Linked DNA regions of Thalassobaculum sp. OXR-137. The protein of the gene in region 1 interacts with the protein of each later gene in a pairwise test. Links are inferred from orthologs where the notes say so. Each region holds a gene or a part of one and is shown on either strand. Other genes may lie near its edges. The genes, in order: sfsA and T8K17_RS02575.

Region 1 (9,230 bases):
GCTGGGGCGTAGGCCGTTGTTCGGCATGAGAGGGCGGCTGGATCCTGACTTGCGTCAGGATGACGGTTTGGCAGGGCGTGGCCGCTACCCGTTTGCGTCGTCCTGATGCAAATCAGGACCTGTGTCCGGACGGATGATTTAGGGCTGCGTCTTGATCCTGACTTTCGTCAGGAGGACGGATAGGGTTGGCCGTTCCGTTCCGCCGTCATCCTGACCTCCGTCAGGACCTCCCGCACCAATCGATCACCCCACGGATCCGATGACCCCCGCCCAGCCCGCCGCGCCCTCGACCGCCATGCCGACCCACACCCTGCTCGGAATCGGCTGGTTCCTGTGCGCGATGTTCTTCTTCTATGCCTTCGTCCAGCGGGTGGCGCCGTCGGTCATGGTCGACGAGCTGATGCGCGACTTCGCGGTCGGCGGGGCGCTGGTGGGGAACCTGTCGGCCTTCTACTACTACGCCTATGCCGGCTCGCAGATCCCGGTCGGGGTGATGCTCGATCGGTTCGGGCCGCGCCGTCTGATCACCGTCGCCGTCGGTCTGGTCGCCATCGGCAGCTTCGTCTTCGCCGGGGCGGAGACCCTGTGGATGGCCTATCTCGGGCGGATGCTGATCGGCTTCGGCTGCGCCTTCAGCTTTGCCGGCGCGCTGAACTACGCCGCGATCTGGATGCCGGCCCACCGCTTCGCCACGCTGAGCGGCGGCGCCCAGATGCTCGGCGTGATCGGCGGCATCACCGGCCAGGCGCCCCTGGGGGCGGCGGTGGAGGCGTTCGGCTGGCGGCCGATGATGCTGGTGATCGCGGTGTTCGGTGCCGTCCTGGCGATCGCCTGCGGCTTCATTCTGCGCGACCGGCCCCGGCCGGACGGTGCGACGCCCCGCCCGCGTCTGCTGGCCGGGCTGAAGCGAGCCGCCGCCAGCGGCCAGGTATGGCTGGCGGCCATGTTCGGGCTGGCCATGACCAGCGCCATGCTGGCCTTCGGTGGGTTGTGGGGCGTGCCCTATGTCATGCAGGCCTACGACCATCCCAAGGCGGAGGCCGCCCTGCTGGTGAGCTGCCTGTTCGTCGGTTGGGGCGTCGGCGCGCCGCTGTTCGGCTGGCTCGCCGACCGCTACCGCCGGCGCAAGCCCTTCATGATCCTGGGCGCGATCCTGTCGACCAGCGGCATCGCCGCCGCCGTCTATCTGCCCCATAGCGGCGATGCGACCCTGGTTCTGTCGCTGATGATCCAGGGCCTGGGCGCGTCGTCCATGGTGCTGTCCTTCTCGGTCGGCCGCGAGAACACGCCGCTCTGGGCGGCCGGGGCCACGATCGGGATCATCAACGGCTGCGTGGTCGGCTCCGGCGCGGTGCTGCAGCCGCTCCTCGGCTGGGTGCTCGATCTCGCCTGGGACGGCACGCTGCTAGAGGGCGCGCGGGTGTACACCGCCGCCGCCTACGAGCGGGCGTTCCTGGTCCTGCCGGTGATCGGCGTGTTCGGCCTGCTGGTCGCCCTGGCGATCCGCGAGACCCATGGCAAGTCGGTCGAGAGCTAGATGTGAGTTTCAGGCCAGTCCGGCCCGAAGCGTGAAGCGTCCTCCGATTTCCTCAAAGCAGCCCCTTCGAGCGGAAGCTGACATGGCCGTGCCGGGCGACGATCAGGTGGTCGTGCAGCACGATGCCCAGGGTCGCCGCCGCCTCCTTGAGCTGGGCGGTGGTGGAAATATCGGCCTGGGACGGGGTCGGATCGCCGGTCGGGTGGTTGTGCACGACGATCAGGGCTGAGGCGCCCAGGTCCAGCGCCCGCTTCACCACCTCTCGGGGATAGAGCGGCGTGTGGTCGATGGTGCCGCGGCCCTGCAGCTCGTCCTGGATCAGCCGGTTCTTCTTGTCGAGATAGAGGACGCGCACGACCTCCACCGGCTCGTGCGCCATGGCGGCATGGCAGTAATCCAGGAGCTGTTTCCAGCCCGACAGCACGGGCCGCTTCAGCAACGGCTCCCCTAGCAGCCGGTCGGCAGCGGCCTTTGCGGTCTTCAGCGCGGCGACCGAGGCCTCGCCCATGCCGTCGAGCTTCGCCAGTTCGGCCGGCTCGGCGCTGATGGTCTCGGCGAAGGACCCGAAGCGGGCGATCAACCTTTTAGCCAGAGGTTTGACGTCGCCGCGCGGCTTGGCCAGGAACAGCAGCAGTTCGATGAGTTCGTAGTCCGCGAGGGCATCGGCACCCGCCGCGAGGAACCGCCTGCGCAGCCGCTGGCGATGCCCCTCCGGCCCCGGATCCTGCGCATCCGCCAACCCGTCATACACACCCTTCCTCCCTGGCCCGTGGTCTAGGGGAGGCTATGGAAGGGGCAGGGGCGGAATGGGCGGCGTGACGCAACAATTCCCCAGCCAATGCCGTCGTCCTGGACTCGTTTCAGGACCAAGACTCAGACGCCGGCAGCTTGGTCCTGAAACGAGTTCAGGACGACGGGAGGGTGCTCGACGGCCAGCGGGGCATGGTCCTGACTTTCGTCAGGATGACGATCAGATATACGGCGGCTTGGTGTAGCCCTTGGGCGACAGGGTGAAGATCTCGAACCCGGTCTCGGTCACGCCGATGGAATGCTCGAACTGGGCCGAGAGCGAGCGGTCGCGGGTCACGGCGGTCCAGCCGTCCTCCAGGATCTTCACCGCGAACTTGCCGGCATTGATCATCGGCTCGACGGTGAAGAACATGCCCGGCTCCAGCATCGGCCCGTCGGTCGGGTGGCCGTAATGCAGCACGCTGGGCGGCGCGTGGAAGGTGCGTCCCAGGCCATGGCCGCAGAAGTCGCGCACCACGGAGAAGCGCTGCGCCTCGGCGAAGGTCTGGATGCGGTGGCCGATGGCGCCCAGATGCACGCCCGGCCGGATCACCTCGATGCCCAGCATCATCGCGTCATAGGTGACCTCCACCAGACGCTTGGCCTTCACCGAGATCTTGTCGCCGACCAGGTACATGCGGCTGCTGTCGCCGTGCCAGCCGTCGAGGATGACGGTCACGTCGATATTGACGATCTCGCCTTCCTCCAGCTTCCGGTCGCCCGGAATGCCGTGGCAGACCACGTGGTTGATCGAGGTGCAGATCGACTTCGGGAAGCCCTTGTAGCCGAGCGGCGCGGGCGTGGCGCCGTTCGCCAGGGTCATCTCGTGGCAGAGCCGGTCCAGCTCGTCGGTGGTCACGCCGGGGGCGACATGGTCGGTGATCATGTCGAGGATTTCGGCGGCGAGGCGTCCCGCCTTGCGCATGCCCTCGAAATCCCCAGGCCCATGGCGCACGATCTGGCGCGCTTCGGCGAGCTGTTGCATCGCGATCTTCCTTGCTCCGTAACGTGGCTGCAATCTGCTGCCGCGGGCCGGGAAGGTCAAGGTTCGGGGGTTACTCCGCGACCGGAACCGGCCGATTGAGCACCACGCGCTCCAGCGTCACGGCGCATTCCCAGGCCAGCGCCTCCACCCCGGCGGCACGGGCGCGGTCGAAGGCGAGGCCGTATCTCGGATCGATGTCGCGGGCCAGCGTCAGCCGGTCGCCGTCCATGCGCTGGATGCAGAACAGCATGACGGCGCGGTGCCCCGCCGCGACCATGGCCGCCAGTTCGTCCAGATGCTTCGACCCGCGGGCGGTCACGCTGTCCGGGAACTCGTGGGCGCCGGGATTCGGGCCGTCGGGGCGCACCAGATGGACGTTCTTGACCTCCACATAGCAGGGCGGGCGGCCGGGGCTCTCCAGCAGCATGTCGATGCGGCTGTTCACCCCGTATTTCACCTCCCGGCGCAGGGTCTCGTAGCCGGCAAGGTCGGGAATCCGCCCCGCGGCAATGGCTTCGGCGACGATGGCATTCGGTCGGCCGGTATGGATGCCGACCAGCCCGCCTTCGGTCTCCACCAGCTCCAGGGTGTAAGGCAGCTTGCGCTTGGGATCGGGCGAGCGCGACAGCCAGACCCGCAAACCGGGATCCTTCAGGCCGGTCATCGCACCCGGGTTCGGGCAATGGGCGGTCACCACCTCGCCGCCGAGATCGATATCGGCGAGGAAGCGCTTGTAGCGCTTGATCAGGCGGCCTTCATAGAGGGGTTTGGGCAGGTCCATGGGCCGAAGCTAGCCGGGGCTCTGGGCGATGTCATCCCTTCCGCCCGCCCGTGGAACATGCTTAGACGGAGACTATGACAGATCCGGTCCTGATCCTTCAGAAGGCGGTCGACCTGCGCGATCCGCATGACTGTACAGACAGCGGCGATGCGCTCGCCCTGCTGGACGCGATATTCGACGCGCCGGTCCGCAGGCGCCCGGACGGCGGGTACGCCCCGGCCCTGGCCGAGCGGTGGGAGGTCAGCGTCGATGCCCGGACCTGGACGCTGCATCTGCGCGACGGATTGAGCTTCCACGACGGCCGTCCCCTGGACGCGGCGGCGATGGCCCGGTCGATCGCGCGGATGCAGCGCCCGGATGTCGGCGCCACCCTGGGTGCGCCGGCCGTGTGGGGCCAGTATCTCGGCGGGGCGATCATCGCGGCGCCGGATGCCCGGACGGTCACGATCGCCACGCGGGAGCCGCTGGCGGACCTGCTCGACATTCTGGTCTCGGCCTATGCGGTTCCCCCGGAGGTCGACGATGCCGGCTTCCTGTCCGCCCCGGTCGGCAGCGGCGCGTATCGCGTCGACGCGGTGGAGCCCGGGCGGTCGGTGCGGCTGTCCGCCAACCCGGACTGGTGGGACACGCCGCCCGCCAATCCTGTGCTGGAGTTCCGCTGCGAACCGGATGCGGATGCACGGGCCGCCGCCGTGGCGCAGGGACGGGCGGGCGTCGCCACCCGGCTGCGCGCCTCGCGGCAGAAGCGGCGGGTCGAGGAGGCGGGGCGGGCCTGGGTGGACTTCACCGACCCGACCTCGATCATCCTGATCCTGAACGCCGCCAAGGGGCCCTGTGCCGATCCGCGCGTCCGGCTGGCCCTGTCCCTGGCCGTGGATCGGCAGCGGGCCGTCGACCGTGTGCTGGACGGCGACGGGGTGCCGCTGACCGGGTATGTGAGTGCCGCCCATCTCGGCGCCGATCTGGTGCCGGGGGACGGCCTCGACCTCGAGCGCGCCCGCGGCCTGCTGGCCGAGGCGGGGCATGGCGCCGGGCTCACCCTTCATGTCGACACCCCCACCCGCCTGCCCGACGAGGCGCAGGCGCTCGTGGCCGAGGTTGCCGAGCAGCTCGCCGGCCTCGGCGTGACCCTGGTGCCGCATGTGACCGAGGACCGGGTCGCCTATGCCGAGCAGGTGCGCGACAAGCGGATCCACGACCTCTGCGTCTTCGACTCCAGCCCGATGAGTACCTTCCGGGTGCTGTACGAGAAGATCGACAGCCGGGTTGCGGGCTCCTGGTGGGAAGGCTATCGCGATCCGGCCATCGAGGACCTGCTGGATACGGCGCGGCGGGAGACCGACACCGAGCGGCGCGAAGAGCTCTACAGCTGGGCCTACCAAGCGCTGCTGCGGAACCCGGCCTGGCTCAGCCTGTACCATCACCGCTTCGGGATCGCCCTGTCGCAGGCCCCCCAGGCGTCGCCGATGCGCGATGACGGGGTGCTGGACGTGACGCTGCTGGCGGCCCTGGACCCAGCGAAAGGATCGAGAGCATGACGCAGAAAGTGGCAATCGTGACCGGCGCGGCGCGGGGTATCGGGCTTGCGGTCAGCAGGCGGTTCCTATCCGAAGGATGGCAGGTCCTGATGGTCGATATCGAGGCGGAGGCATTGCTGGCCGCCCAGGACGGCCTGGGTACCGACGACGCGGTTGCCCAGGTCTGCGACGTCTCCGATCCCGTACAGGTACGCCGGGTCGCCGCGGTCGCCATGGAACGGTTCGGGCGGATCGACGCCGTGGTGAACAACGCCGGCATCGCCGTCTTCAAGCCGCTGCTCGACACCAGCTACGAGGAATGGTCACGGGTGCTGGCGGTCAACCTCAACGGGCCGTTCCTGATGGTACAGGAGACCGCCCGGCTGATGGCCGAGACCGGCGGCGGGGCGGTGGTCAATATCGGCTCGATCTCCGGCCTGCGCGCGAGCACCCTGCGGGTCGCCTATGGGACCTCCAAGGCGGCCCTCGTGCACCTCACCAAGCAGCAGGCGACCGAACTCGGCGAGATCGGCGTGCGGGTCAACCTGATCGCCCCCGGCCCGGTGGACACCGCCATGGCCAAGGAGGTCCATACGCCGGTGATCCGCGCCGATTATCACGACGCGATCCCGCTGAACCGCTACGGGCTGGAGGAGGAGATCGCCAACGGCGTGTTCTTCCTGTGCAGCGACCAGGCCAGTTACATCACCGGCCAGACCCTTGCGGTCGACGGCGGGTTCGACGCGGCCGGGATCGGCCTGCCGACGCTGAGACGCGGCAACTGACCGGATAGGATCGGCGCGCTGCTCCCTTGCTGTCGGCGGGCCGCTGCACCATCCTCTGTCGCCCTCACGTCCGCCCGGAGCCCGCAATGACCGATTCCCCATCTTCGACCGTCACCGCCGCCATGCTGATCATCGGCAACGAGATCCTCTCGGGCCGCACCAAGGACAAGAATGTCGGCTATATCGCCGAGGAACTGACGGCGATGGGCATCCGGCTGTCCGAGGTCCGGGTGGTGCGCGACGACGAGGCGGCGATCATCGAAGCGGTGACCGTGCTGTCCGAGCGCTACACCTACGTCTTCACCTCCGGCGGCATCGGTCCGACCCACGACGACATCACCACGGCCTGCATCGCCAAGGCCTTCGGCGTCCCGGTCGAGCGCAATGCCGAGGCGATGCGGCGGCTGACCGCGCACTACGCCAACAGCGGCGTCGAGTTCAACGCCGCCCGCCAGAAGATGGCCGAGATCCCGGTCGGCGCCGACCTGATCGACAACCCGGTCTCGGCCGCGCCGGGGTTCATCCTGAAGAACGTGCATGTGATGGCCGGCGTGCCGCGCATCCTTCAGGCGATGTTCGAAGGCCTGAAGCCGGCGCTGACCGGTGGCGCTCAGATGCTGTCGCGGACCGTGGCCTGCACGGTCGGCGAGGGCACCGTGGCCGGCGGTCTGGGCGATATCCAGACGCAGTTCCCGGATGTCGAGATCGGCAGCTATCCGTATTTCCGCGCCGGCGCGTTCGGCACCAGTCTGGTCCTGCGCGGAACCGACGAGACACGGCTGGAGGCGGCCACCGAGGAGGTGCGCAAGCTGGTCCGGTCGCTGGGCGGCGAGCCGATCGATATCGACGACGGGTCGGAGACCGGGACCCAGGAGGCCGCGTCGTGAGTACCGTCAGCATCGAACGTTACGACCACGTCGCCCGCGTCACCCTGAACCGTCCGACCAAACGCAACGCGATGAGCAGCGACGTCGCAGCCGAACTGACCGCCGCCTTCCTGTCCCTGGCCGGCGAGGACGGCCTGCGGGCGGTGGTCCTGTCCGGCGAGGGGCCGAGCTTCTGCGGCGGGGCGGACGTGACGGAGCTTGGCGCGCTGACCCCGGAGACCGCGGAGGGGTTCATCCGGGGGCTGCACGCCGCCATCGCCTCGGTCATGGTCTGCCCGGTGCCGGTGATCGCCGCGATCCGGGGCGCCTGTATCGGTGCCGGTCTGGAACTGGTGGCCGGCTGCGACATGCGGCTGGCCAGCCACGACTCCCGGTTCTCCATGCCCGAGGTGAAGATCGGCGTCCCGTCGGCGATCGAGGCGGCCCTGCTGCCGCGGCTGATGGGCCGGGGCAAGGCCGCGCGGTTCGTGCTCACCGGCGAGACCATCGACGCGGAGACCGCATTGAACTGGGGCCTGGTGGAGGAACTGGTCTCCGGCGACGACCTGATGTTCCGGGCCGGAGCGCTCGCGGCCGAGGTGGCCGAGGCGGACCCGCTCGCCATTCGCGCCCAGAAACGGCTGATCCGCGCCTGGGACGACATGAGCATCGACCAGGCGGTGGAAGCCAGCGTGCGCGAGTTCGCCGACAGTTATCGCACGGACGCACCCGCAACGCGGATCGCCGCGATCCTGGCCGGCAGGAAATGAAACCGGCCGCCGCGCTCCTCGTCCTGACGATCGGGGCGTCGCCGGCGGCGGCGGCCTCGCTGGACGGTATCTGGGGCGTGGACCGGGACGGCGCGGCGGACTGCACCCTGGTCATGGTGCTGCGCGACGGCACCTATGCGAAGGTGCTGCTCGATCTGGGCACCACCCAGGGCAAAAGGGACAGCATAGCCGGGACCTCGACCTATACCCTTACCGGGGATCGGATCGAGATCGCGCCGACACTGTCCTTTGCCCGGCCGGAGCCGCGGCAGGTCCTGCACTGGGACCCGGTGGGGGACGTCCTTCTGCGCGTGGAGCCGGCACCCCGGCTCACCTACAGACGCTGTCCCGACCGGCCGCTGAACCCGATGACCCGTTAGGGCAGGATCGGGCCGGATCCCAGCGTTCCGAAGCGTGATTCGGTCTGAAGCCTGCGACAGTCAGGCTATTTGCCTTCTTCCTTGCCTTCGAAGAACGGCTGCAGATAGGCCAGGATATCGTCGGCCTCTTCTTTGTTCTTCAGGCCGGGGAACGTCATCTTGGTACGCGCCTTGTCCTTGCCGATGACGGAGCCGATATAGCCGTTCGGATCGACGATGTACTTCTCGAAATGCTCGGCGTTCCAAGGGTCGATCGTCGCGCCGGCGGCGACCATGTCGTCGGAGTGGCTGAAGCCCGGGAAACTGCCAGCCTTGCGCTGGAACAGATTGTAGAGCGACGGACCCACCTTGCGCTTGCCGTCCGCAAGCGAGTGGCAGGCCTGGCATTTGACGAACAGCTTCTTGCCGGCGGCTGCATCGCCCGCCGCGTGGGCGGCACCCGGCAGGGCCAGACTGATCAGGAGGGCGGCGGCAGTCGATAGACGAACTAGCACGATTCTACTCCCTAAGGTCGTATTGTCCCGTCCAGCGATTTGTTTCGCAGACGTTGGGTGTCAACCCTAAGCGACACTTCGGTCGGGGAGCAACCCTGCTCGGGTACGTAACTCCCGTCAGTGCGGTGCCGGAGAATCCCGCTGTTTCCGTCCTTGTTTTGCCGTCGGTCACGCGACATCATGGAATTTATGGCGGCTTTGTATCCCTTCAGTGCGATCGTTGGACAGTCGGAGATGCTGCTCGGCTTGACAGTCGCATCTGTCGATCCGAGCGTTGGCGGCGTTCTGATCTTCGGCGAACGCGGCACCGGAAAATCCACCGCGAT
Region 2 (9,488 bases), 1.9 Mb from region 1 along the record:
TTCCGGCGTCTCGCCCTCGTTGAGGATGTCCACGGTGAGCTGCGGGCGCTGGATCTCGCGCAGCGACTCGGTGTGTTCGGCATTGACCAGCAGCCAGCCGACCAAGCCGCCGGCGCCGCCGATCACTGCGATGGCGAGGAGAGTGGTCAGGATGGCGGAGGCAACACGTTTCCAACGCCCCTTCTTGCGAGGGGCGGTCTCGTCGTCCAGACCGCGGTCCAGATCGTCGGGTGGCAGCCCACCCGAGTCCGCTTCACTCAGCGGATCGTCCGGATTTCCGGCCCCCCGCCGTTTCTTGAACGGCAGGGGGAGGCGGGGCAGACGGATATTCGGCCGAGGTAGCCTCAATTCACCACGCGGTTCTGGAACAGATGGAAGCCGCGCAGCAGATCGACCGCACGGGCGAGCTGGTAATCCTCAAGCGGGTCTTCGTTCTCCGCCGATGCGGCCTCACCCGGGGTGGGCACATCCGCGGGCGGCTGGGCGGCGGGGGCGTCGCTGTCGTCCGGATTGACCAGCGCACCGCGCAGATCGGCCTCGCGCCGGCGGCGGCCCTCCTCGATCTTCTCGATTTTGGCGAGCTCGACCTTGATGTCCGGCTCGATCCCCTTGGCCTGGATCGACCGGCCCGACGGCGTGTAGTAGCGCGCCGTGGTCAGCCGCATGGCGGCGTTGCCCTGCAGCGGTAGGATGGTCTGCACCGATCCCTTGCCGAAGGACTGGGTGCCGAGAACGATCGCCCGGCGATGGTCCTGCAGCGCGCCGGCGACAATCTCGGAGGCCGAGGCGGAGCCGCCGTTGATCAGCACGACCACCGGCTTGCCGTCGGTGATGTCGCCCGGCGTGGCGTTCACCCGGCTGGCGTTGGACTCCTCGCGGCCGCGGGTCGAGACGATCTCGCCGCGCTCCAGGAAGGCGTCGGTGACGGAAATCGCCTGGTCGAGCAGGCCGCCCGGATTGTTGCGCAGGTCGATCACGAAACCATGCAGCCGGTCGCCGAGCTCTTCCTTGATCTTGGAGACCGATTCCTGAAGGCCGACGGTGGTCTGTTCGTTGAAGGTGGTGATGCGGATATAGCCGATGTCCTGGATGACCCGGCTGCGCACGGATTTGATGGTGATGATCGCCCGGGTGATCTCGACGTCGAACGGCTCTTCCTCGGCGCGGCGGATGGTCAGGGTGATCGGCGTGCCGACCTTGCCGCGCATCTTCTCCACCGCGTCGGACAGGGTCAGGCCGAGCACCGCCTCGCCGTCGAGATGGGTGATGTAGTCGCCCGGCAGCAGCCCGGCTTCCGACGCCGGCGTGTCGTCGATCGGCGACACGACCTTGACGAAGCCGTTCTCCATGGTGACCTCGATGCCGAGGCCGCCGAACTCGCCCTTGGTCTGCACCCGCATGTCCTGGAAGCTCTTGGCGCTCAGGTAGCTGGAATGCGGGTCGAGGGAGGTGAGCATCCCGTTGATCGCCGCCTCGACCAGCTCCTCGTCGCTGACCTCCTCGACGTACTGGGCCCGGACCTTCTCGAACACGTCGCCGAGCAGGCTGAGCTGGCGGTAGGTGTCGGTCGAGTTGGTCTGACTGTGGGTGCCGCCGGTCGCTCCCAGCAGCACGCCTCCGCCGACGGCAAAGGCCAGCGCGGCCGAGACCGCCACGCGACGGACCGCACGGCGGCGCGCCTTGCCGGGGCGGGTCGGGGCGCCGTGATCGGTGCCGGTGTCATCAAGACGGGGTTCGTTCATCCGACTCATCCTTTGGCCTTTTCGGTAAGTCCCGCAAACCACGGTAACGGGTCGATCGGGTCACCATTATGGCGAAGTTCCAGGTATATCTCCGGCGCTGCGTTTCCGGACGCGGCCATCGCGCCCACCGGTTCGCCGGCAAGCACACGGGTTCCGACGCTCAGGTCCACCCGCGCGAGTCCTGCAAGAAGGGTATGATATCCGTCGCCGTGTTCAATGATCAAAATCCGACCAAATCCCTCGAACGGTCCAGCATACAACACGATTCCGTCATGGGGGGCGATAACAAGCGAGCCCGGACGGGTGCGCAGCAGGATGCCCTCCTTGGTCAGTTCCCCGGGCCGTGATTTGCCGTAGCGCTGGACCACGGTTCCCGTGACCGGGGCGAACAGGTGACCGCGGGCGCTCTTCAGGGAAGGGCCGGGGGGCAGGGCAGGAGGCAGGGCGGCGGCCTGGACCGGCGGCTCGACCGGCGCACCGTCGTCGGCGACCGGGGCGGGCGGCGGCTCGCCGCCGTCCTGGGCCGGGGAGGCGGGCCGTTGCGGGCGCAGCTTGGGGGTGACCAGGGCGGCCAGCTTGCGCTGCTCCTCGGCTTCCGCAGCCTCCCGTTTCTCGAGGCTGTCGATCAGTTCGCGCAGGGACCGAGCCGACTCGCTGAGGGCGCGGATCTCCGCGGCGGCGCCGCTGGCGCGGTTGCGCGTTCCCGCCAGCAGCTCACCCTTCTCCGCCGCCAGGGCGGCGAGCTGGGCGCGTTCCGCGTCGAGGTCCTGGGCCGCCAGGGCCAGCCGGTCGCGCTGGGCGCGGATATCGGCTTCCAGGGTCGCCAGGGTATCGAGGTCGCGCCGCAGCTCCGTGGCATCCCCGTTGAGCCGCGGAATGGCGGATTCCAGGAGAATGCCGGTATGGACGGTGTCGAGCGGGGCGCGGCCCACCAGCAGCAGGGTCTCCGGCGGGTGGCGGGCCAGCCGCTGCAGGGCGCCGGTGAGCTGCGACAGTTCCTGGTGCCGCTCCAGCAGACGGCCGCGCTTTTCCTTCACTTCCTGGCGCAGGGTGTCCAGCGTCTGCTCGGCGTCCATCATGTCGCGTTCGGTGCGCTGGGCCCGGGTCGCCGCCGCCGCCATGCCGGCGCGCAGGCGCTCGATCTCCCCGGCCAGGGCGGAGGCCAGCCGGTCGAGCTTGGATCCGGCCTTGCGCTCGCCCTCCAGCGCCTTCTCGATGCGGCGCAGCTCGGCGGTCGGGTCCTCCGCCGTCGCCGTCGTGGCGGTCTGTGCCCTCGCGGCCGGCACCCACGCGCCCAGTCCGGCGGCGAGGCAGGCCGCCGCCAGGATCAGGACGGGCGCCACGGGACGCACCGCGTCGACTACTCGGCTGCCTGGCGGTCGCGCACCAGCATGCAGTCGCCGGTCATGGCGGCCGGCGGCTCTATCCCCATCAGCGACAGCAGGGTGGGGGCGACATCGGCGAGCTTGCCGGTCTTCAGCGACGTCACGTCCTCCGGCGCGCCGACCAGGGTGGTCGGGACCAGGTTGGTCGTGTGCGCGGTGTGCGGCCCGCCGGTCTGCGGGTCGACCATGACCTCGCAGTTGCCGTGGTCGGCGGTCAGGAACATCACGCCGCCTGCCTTCAGCACCGCCTCGGCTACCCGGCCGACGCAGGTGTCCACCGTCTCCACCGCCTTGATCGCCGCCTCCAGGCTGCCGGTATGGCCGACCATGTCCGGGTTGGCGAAGTTGGCGACGATCAGGTCGTAGGTGCCGCCGTCGATGGCCGCGACCAGCTTGTCGCAGAGCTCCGGCGCTGACATTTCCGGCTGCAGGTCGTAGGTCTTCACCTTGGGCGAGGGAACCATGATCCGGTCCTCGCCGTCGAACACCTCCTCGCGCCCGCCGTTCAGGAAGAAGGTGACGTGCGGGTACTTCTCGGTCTCGGCGATGCGGAGCTGGGTCTTGCCCGCCTTGGCGACGACCTCGCCGATCGGGTCGGTCAGGTCCTCCGGCGGGAAGATGGTGACCATCTTCGGGGCCAGGGCGGAGGAGTACTCGACCATGCCGGCGACGATGCAGAGCTTGGGCGTGCGCGGCCGGGCGAAGCCGTCGAAATCCGCATCCACGAACGGGGCCAGGATCTCGCGCGCCCGGTCGGCCCGGAAATTCGCCATGACCAGGGCATCCCCGTCCTGCACCGGCACGCCGCCGGCGATCACGGTGGGGGTGACGAACTCGTCGGTTTCGCCGCGGGCATAGGCGGCGTCCACGGCGGCGACGGCATCGTCGGCGCCGTGCTCGGCTTCGGCGAGGCAGACGGCCTTCCAGGCCTGCTCCACCCGCTCCCAGCGTTTGTCCCGGTCCATGGCGAAGAACCGGCCGCTGACCGAGGCGATGGTCGCCGCCCCGTCGAGATCCTCGATGAAGGCGCGGAGCTGGTCGGCCGCACTCTTCGGCGCGCAGTCGCGCCCGTCTGTGAACACGTGGACCACGACCTTGGCCCCGCCGGCGGCCAGCGCCTTGGCCAGGGCCGCCACGTGGCGCTGGTGGCTGTGCACCCCGCCGGTGGAGACCAGTCCCATCAGGTGGCAGGTGCCGCCCGATTTTTTCAGGGCGTCGATCACCTGGGCGACGGCCGGCTGCTTGGCCAGGCTGCCGTCGGCGATGGCGGCGTTGATCCGCGGCAGGTCCTGCATGACCACCCGGCCGGCGCCGAGATTCATGTGCCCGACCTCTGAATTGCCCATCTGCCCGTCCGGCAGGCCGACGAATTCGCCGGACGCGTTCATCAGCCCGCCCGGCCAGCGGGCGGCGAGCGCGTCCACGTTCGGCGTGTTCGCCAGGGCGACGGCGTTGTCGTTGCGGTCGGTGCGGTGGCCCCAGCCGTCCATGATGCACAGGACGACCGGGCGGGGGGGATGGGATGTCTTGCTCATGGGACGGTTATATAACCTTCCCGGGGGCAAGGTCACGGGCCGCGCGCGTCCTCTTCGCGGCGAATTTCAGATGAAGGCCGCCGCCACCGAGGCCACCAGCAGCACCGCGAAGACGATGTTCACCGCCCGGCCGAGCACCGGATGGCTGAGCCAGCGGGCGAACAGCGAGCCGAAGGCCAGCCAGGTCACGTTCACCAGCACGATCACCGGCGCGAGCGCGGCGATCTTGGCGGCGGCATCGAGCACCGGATCGGCCGGGACCAGGGCATGGGTGGAGTAGACTGCGCCGATGGCGGCGAAGGCCTTGGGATTGGCGATGGCGAGCAGATAGCCGCCGACGAAGCCGGCCGGCCTGGCGCCGGGGTCCCGGTTCAGCCCGCCCACCGGGGCGGTGGCGATCTTCCAGGCGAGATAGAGAATGTAGGCGGCGGCCAGGGCGGTGACGACGGGGACGGCGCCCGGCACCACGAAGATCAGGCCTGAGATGCCGGTGGCGATCAGCAGCAGGACGGTGGCCGTGCCGAGGCAGATCCCGGCGACATAGGGCAGGCTCGCCCGCATGCCGAAGGCGGTGCCCATGGCGGCGGAGCTGAGGGTGGCGGGGCCGGGGCTGCCCATCAGCGGCAGGGCGGCAAGCCAGAGAAGGATCAGGGCGTCGATCATGGCGCCAGTTGAGCGCGGGACGGGGAGGGAGGTCTTGGACGTTTGTGCGCGCTCAGCCGCTGACCTCGCCCTGAGCAGGAGCGCAGCGACGTGTCGAAGGGCCCTTCGACACGCTCCCTGTGGTCGCTGCTCAGGGCGAGGTCCTGGAGGATTAACCCCGATGATACGGGTGCCCCGCCAGGATCCGTTCCGCCCGATAGATCTGCTCGATCAGCATCACCCGGGCCAGCATGTGGGGCCAGGTCTGAGGGCCGAAGGCGAGGGTGAGGTCGGCGCGGTCGCGGATGCTCTGCTCGAGCCCGTCGGCGCCGCCGATCACGAAGCAGATCTCGCCACGCCCCTGGTCGCGCCAGTCGCCGATCCGTCCCGCCAGGGCTTCGCTGGACAATCCCCTGCCACGTTCGTCCATCGCGACCAGCACCGCGCCGTCGGGGATCCGGGCGGCGATCAGGCCGGCTTCCTCGGCCTTGAGGGCATCCCCCTCAAGGCGCTTCTTGGCCTCGACCTCGTGGATCGCCAGCGACCAGGGGAGCCGGTCCGCGTACTCGCGGCACAACGCCTCCATCGGGCCGCGTTTCATGCGGCCCACCGCCACGATCGTGATCTTCACGCTGCCTCCTGTCCGGGTCCGATCCTGGCCGTGCCAGGACCCGGCGGTTGATCAGGCCTGCGCGAAGGTCGGTTCGGCGCCCATATCGGCTCCGCCCTCACCGCCGATGCGGACGGTGCGGCTCGGCGGCGGGGTGGCGCCCCACATCTTCTCCAGCCCGTAGAATTCCCGGACTTCCGGACGGAACAGATGGACGATGATGTCGCCCCCGTCGATCAGCACCCAGTCGCCGCGGGATTGCCCTTCCACGGTGACGCCGTCGACGCCCTGATCCTTCAGTTTTCTGCAGAGGTGGTCGGCCATGGCCGAAACCTGCCGCGATGAGCGGCCCGTGGCGATGATCATGTAATCGCCAATGGCAGACTTTCCGGCCAGATCAATGGCCACAATGTCCTCGGCCTTGTCGTCGTCCAGTGAGGTCATCACCAGCTTCTTCAGGCCGTCTCCCGCTTTGGGAGCGAGTGTGTCGAGTATGGTCGAACTCCTTTTGTCGTCGATCGCGGTCCCGGACCGATCCGGAACCTAGTGTTGCCGTGGGTATGCCGATGGACTGGATGGTTCTAGACGGACCCTCCACCCTTACGCTCGGCCCGGATGCGGGTGGCCGACGCGGCGTGGTGGCGGGTGTGCAGAAACACCCAGGCCGGAGGCCGCCGGTCCGCCAGTCCCCAGGAGTGCCTTTCGGGCACCCGGGCCCTCGCGAAACGTTTGGCGGCTCGGCTCGCCAAAGCCCTTAAAGAATAGGTAGGCCGGTCGAAAACCGCAATGACGGCCGTGTGACAGATCAGCAGCCACCTTTCCCAGCGGTGGAAGCTCGCCAGATTGTCCGCCCCCATAATCCAGACGAACGACATGTAGGGGCAGCGCCGGCGCAGGGCGACCAGCGTGTCGGCGGTGTAATGGGTGCCGAGATACAGCTCGATGTCCTTTACCTTGATCCGCGGGTGCCGGGCGACCGCCTCGGCGGAGGCCAGACGCTCGGCGAAGGGTGCCATGCCGTCGCGCGGCTTCAGCGGATTCTGCGGGCTGACCAGCCACCAGACCTCGTCCAGACTGAGCCGCTTGATCGCCGTCTCGGCCACGTGGCGGTGACCGTCATGGGCCGGGTTGAAGGAGCCGCCCATGAGCCCGACCTTGAGCCGCCGCCGGTCCGCACCGGCCCGGGGCAGCGCCGCCGCCTCGCTCGCCGGCATGCGCAGGGCATGGGGGCGCACCCGGGCGAACAGGGCGGAGCGCGAGGCGCTGGGCAGCCGATCCTTATGCGGGCCGCGAATCGGGGTGAAGAGGGTCATGGGCTGGATCGGATCAGGGCCGGGCCGGTGTCATGGCCGGGTCTGGCCGGTCCCGCGCACCAGATACTTGAAGCTGGTGAGCTGCTCCGCCCCGACCGGGCCGCGCGCGTGCATCCGGCCGGTGGAGATGCCGATCTCGGCGCCGAAGCCGAACTCGCCGCCATCGGCGAACTGGGTGGAGGCGTTGTGCAGCACGATGGCGCTGTCGACCTCGGCCAGGAATTTTTCCGCCGCCGCGTCGTCCTCGGTGACGATGCTGTCGGTGTGGTGCGAGCCGTGCCTGTTGATATGGGCGATGGCGCCGGCCACGCCCTCGACCACGGCGACTGACAGGATGGCATCGAGATATTCGGTGTCCCAGTCGGCATCGCCGGCCGGCTCCATGGCCGGAACGATCGCCCGGGCCGCCGCATCGCCGCGCAGGGCGCAGCCGGCCTCCCGCAGCGCGTCCGCCACCGGCGGCAGAAGCTCGGCGGCAACCTTCCGGTCGACCAGCAGGGTCTCCGCCGCGCCGCAGACCGAGGTCCGGCGCATCTTGGCGTTCACCGCGATGGCCACCGCCTTGTCCTTGTCGGCGCCTGCGTCGAGATAGACATGGCACAGCCCGTCCAGATGGGCGAAGACCGGCACCCGGCTCTCGTTCTGCACCCGCTCGATCAGCGAGCGGCCGCCGCGCGGCACGATCACGTCCACGTATTGCGGCATGGTCAGCAGCTTGCCGACGGCGGCCCGGTCGGTGGTCGGCACCGACTGGATCGCATCCTCGGGCAGGCCGGCCTCGCGCAGCCCCTTGTGCAGGGTGGCGACGATGGCGTTGGAGGAGTGATAGCTCTCCGAGCCGCCGCGCAGGATCGCCGCGTTGCCCGCCTTCAGGCACAGGCTGCCGGCATCGGCGGTCACGTTCGGGCGGCTTTCGTAGATGATGCCGATCACGCCGAGCGGCACCCGGCGGCGCTCGAAGCGAAGCCCGTTGGGACGCTCCCACTCGGCCATGGTAGCACCCACGGGGTCGGGCAGCCCGGCCACGACCTCGAGCCCGGCGGCGATGCCCTCCACCCGGCCGGCGTCCAGCAGCAGCCGGTCGACCATGCTGTCGCGCAACCCCTTCTCGCGGGCGGCGGCGATGTCCCTGGCATTGGCGGCGAGGATGGCCGGCGTGTCGGCGCGCAGGGCGGCAGCGGCGGCGCGCAGGGCCCGTTCCTTCTGCTCGGCCGGGGCCTGGGCCAGGATCGCCGCGGCGGCACGGGCGCGCTTGCCGATATCCAGCATGATCGCGTCGATATCGCCGCCGGCGGTCTGTGCCGTCGCGGCGACGGGCGTGTCTTCCACCAGGCTCATCGCGCCTCTTCCTCCTCGACGGCGCGGCCGTCGGCCAGCACCAGATCGTCTCTGTGGACGATTTCGTCGCGGCCACGGTAGCCGAGGGCGGCCTCGATTTCACGGGATTTGAGCCCGGCGATCTGCCGCGCGTCGTCGGAGGCATAGGCCACCAGCCCGCGCCCGCGGATCACCCGGTCGGGCCCGTGCAGGGTCACCAGGTCGCCGCGCTCGAAGGTGCCGATCACCTCGGTCACCCCGGCGGGCAGCAGGCTCTTGCCGGCGTTCAGCGCCCGGATGGCCCCGCCATCGACGATGAGCTGGCCGCGCGGTGCCAGCGAACTGGCGATCCAGCGCTTGCGGGCGGTCAGCGGCGAGGCGCCGGCATGGAACCAGGTGCAGCGGCCGCCGTCGATGATGCGGCGGATCGGGTGGGTGTCGCGGCCGTTGGCGATCACCATCCGGCAACCGGCGGCGCCGGCGATCTTGGCCGCGGCGAGCTTGGTCACCATGCCGCCCGACGCGTAGCCGCTGCCGGCGGCCCCGGCCATCGCCTCGATCTCCGAGGTCACCCCCTCCACGTCGGAGATGTGGCGGGCCTCCGGATCGCGGCGCGGGTCGGCGGTGTACAGCCCGTCGATGTCAGAGAGCAGGATCAGCGTATCGGCGCTGGCCATCTGGGCGACGCGGGCGCCGAGCCGGTCGTTGTCGCCGAAGCGGATTTCCGCCGTCGCGACCGTGTCGTTCTCGTTGATCACCGGCACGGCGCCGAGGGCGAGCAGGGTGTTGATGGTGGCCCGCGCGTTCAGGTGGCGGCGGCGCTGCTCGGTGTCGTCGGGCGAGAGCAGGATCTGCGCCACGGTCAGGTGGTGGCGGGCCAGCGCCTCCTGATAGGCATGGGCCAGCAGGATCTGGCCGGTGGCGGCGGCGGCCTGCTTCTCTTC

Evidence for each region.
Region 2: the proteins of sfsA (region 1) and T8K17_RS02575 interact in binary tests that used the Escherichia coli proteins (3 or more experiments, as listed by UniProt). The link is inferred for Thalassobaculum sp. OXR-137 from one-to-one orthologs.

Annotation. Positions count from the first base shown.
Region 1 is NZ_CP139715.1:2,472,356-2,481,585, forward strand. What follows is about bases 2,238-4,979. They hold sfsA (DNA/RNA nuclease SfsA), read right to left. Parts: upstream 4,093-4,979; coding sequence 3,382-4,092; downstream 2,238-3,381. Other genes in these bases: radC (RadC family protein), read right to left, coding at 2,238-2,288; map (type I methionyl aminopeptidase), read right to left, coding at 2,508-3,311; T8K17_RS11675 (ABC transporter substrate-binding protein), read left to right, coding at 4,167-4,979. In the rest of the region: T8K17_RS11655 (MFS transporter), read left to right, coding at 260-1,537; more of radC, read right to left, coding at 1,590-2,237; more of T8K17_RS11675, read left to right, coding at 4,980-5,630; T8K17_RS11680 (SDR family oxidoreductase), read left to right, coding at 5,627-6,394; T8K17_RS11685 (competence/damage-inducible protein A), read left to right, coding at 6,481-7,281; T8K17_RS11690 (enoyl-CoA hydratase-related protein), read left to right, coding at 7,278-8,030; T8K17_RS11695 (hypothetical protein), read left to right, coding at 8,027-8,410; T8K17_RS11700 (c-type cytochrome), read right to left, coding at 8,476-8,904; bchI (magnesium chelatase ATPase subunit I), read left to right, coding at 9,094-9,230. UniProt on the Escherichia coli protein: Binds to DNA non-specifically. Could be a regulatory factor involved in maltose metabolism.
Region 2 is NZ_CP139715.1:533,837-543,324, reverse strand. The notes cover bases 6,412-9,411. They hold T8K17_RS02575 (glutamate-5-semialdehyde dehydrogenase), read right to left. Parts: upstream 8,566-9,411; coding sequence 7,258-8,565; downstream 6,412-7,257. Other genes in these bases: proB (glutamate 5-kinase), read right to left, coding at 8,562-9,411; T8K17_RS02580 (nicotinate-nucleotide adenylyltransferase), read right to left, coding at 6,496-7,227. Also shown: T8K17_RS02615 (divergent polysaccharide deacetylase family protein), read right to left, coding at 1-126; T8K17_RS02610 (S41 family peptidase), read right to left, coding at 345-1,742; T8K17_RS02605 (murein hydrolase activator EnvC family protein), read right to left, coding at 1,748-3,085; gpmI (2,3-bisphosphoglycerate-independent phosphoglycerate mutase), read right to left, coding at 3,103-4,662; T8K17_RS02595 (LysE family translocator), read right to left, coding at 4,729-5,325; 23S rRNA (pseudouridine(1915)-N(3))-methyltransferase RlmH, read right to left, coding at 5,477-5,935; rsfS (ribosome silencing factor), read right to left, coding at 5,987-6,358; more of proB, read right to left, coding at 9,412-9,488. UniProt on the Escherichia coli protein: Catalyzes the NADPH-dependent reduction of L-glutamate 5-phosphate into L-glutamate 5-semialdehyde and phosphate. The product spontaneously undergoes cyclization to form 1-pyrroline-5-carboxylate.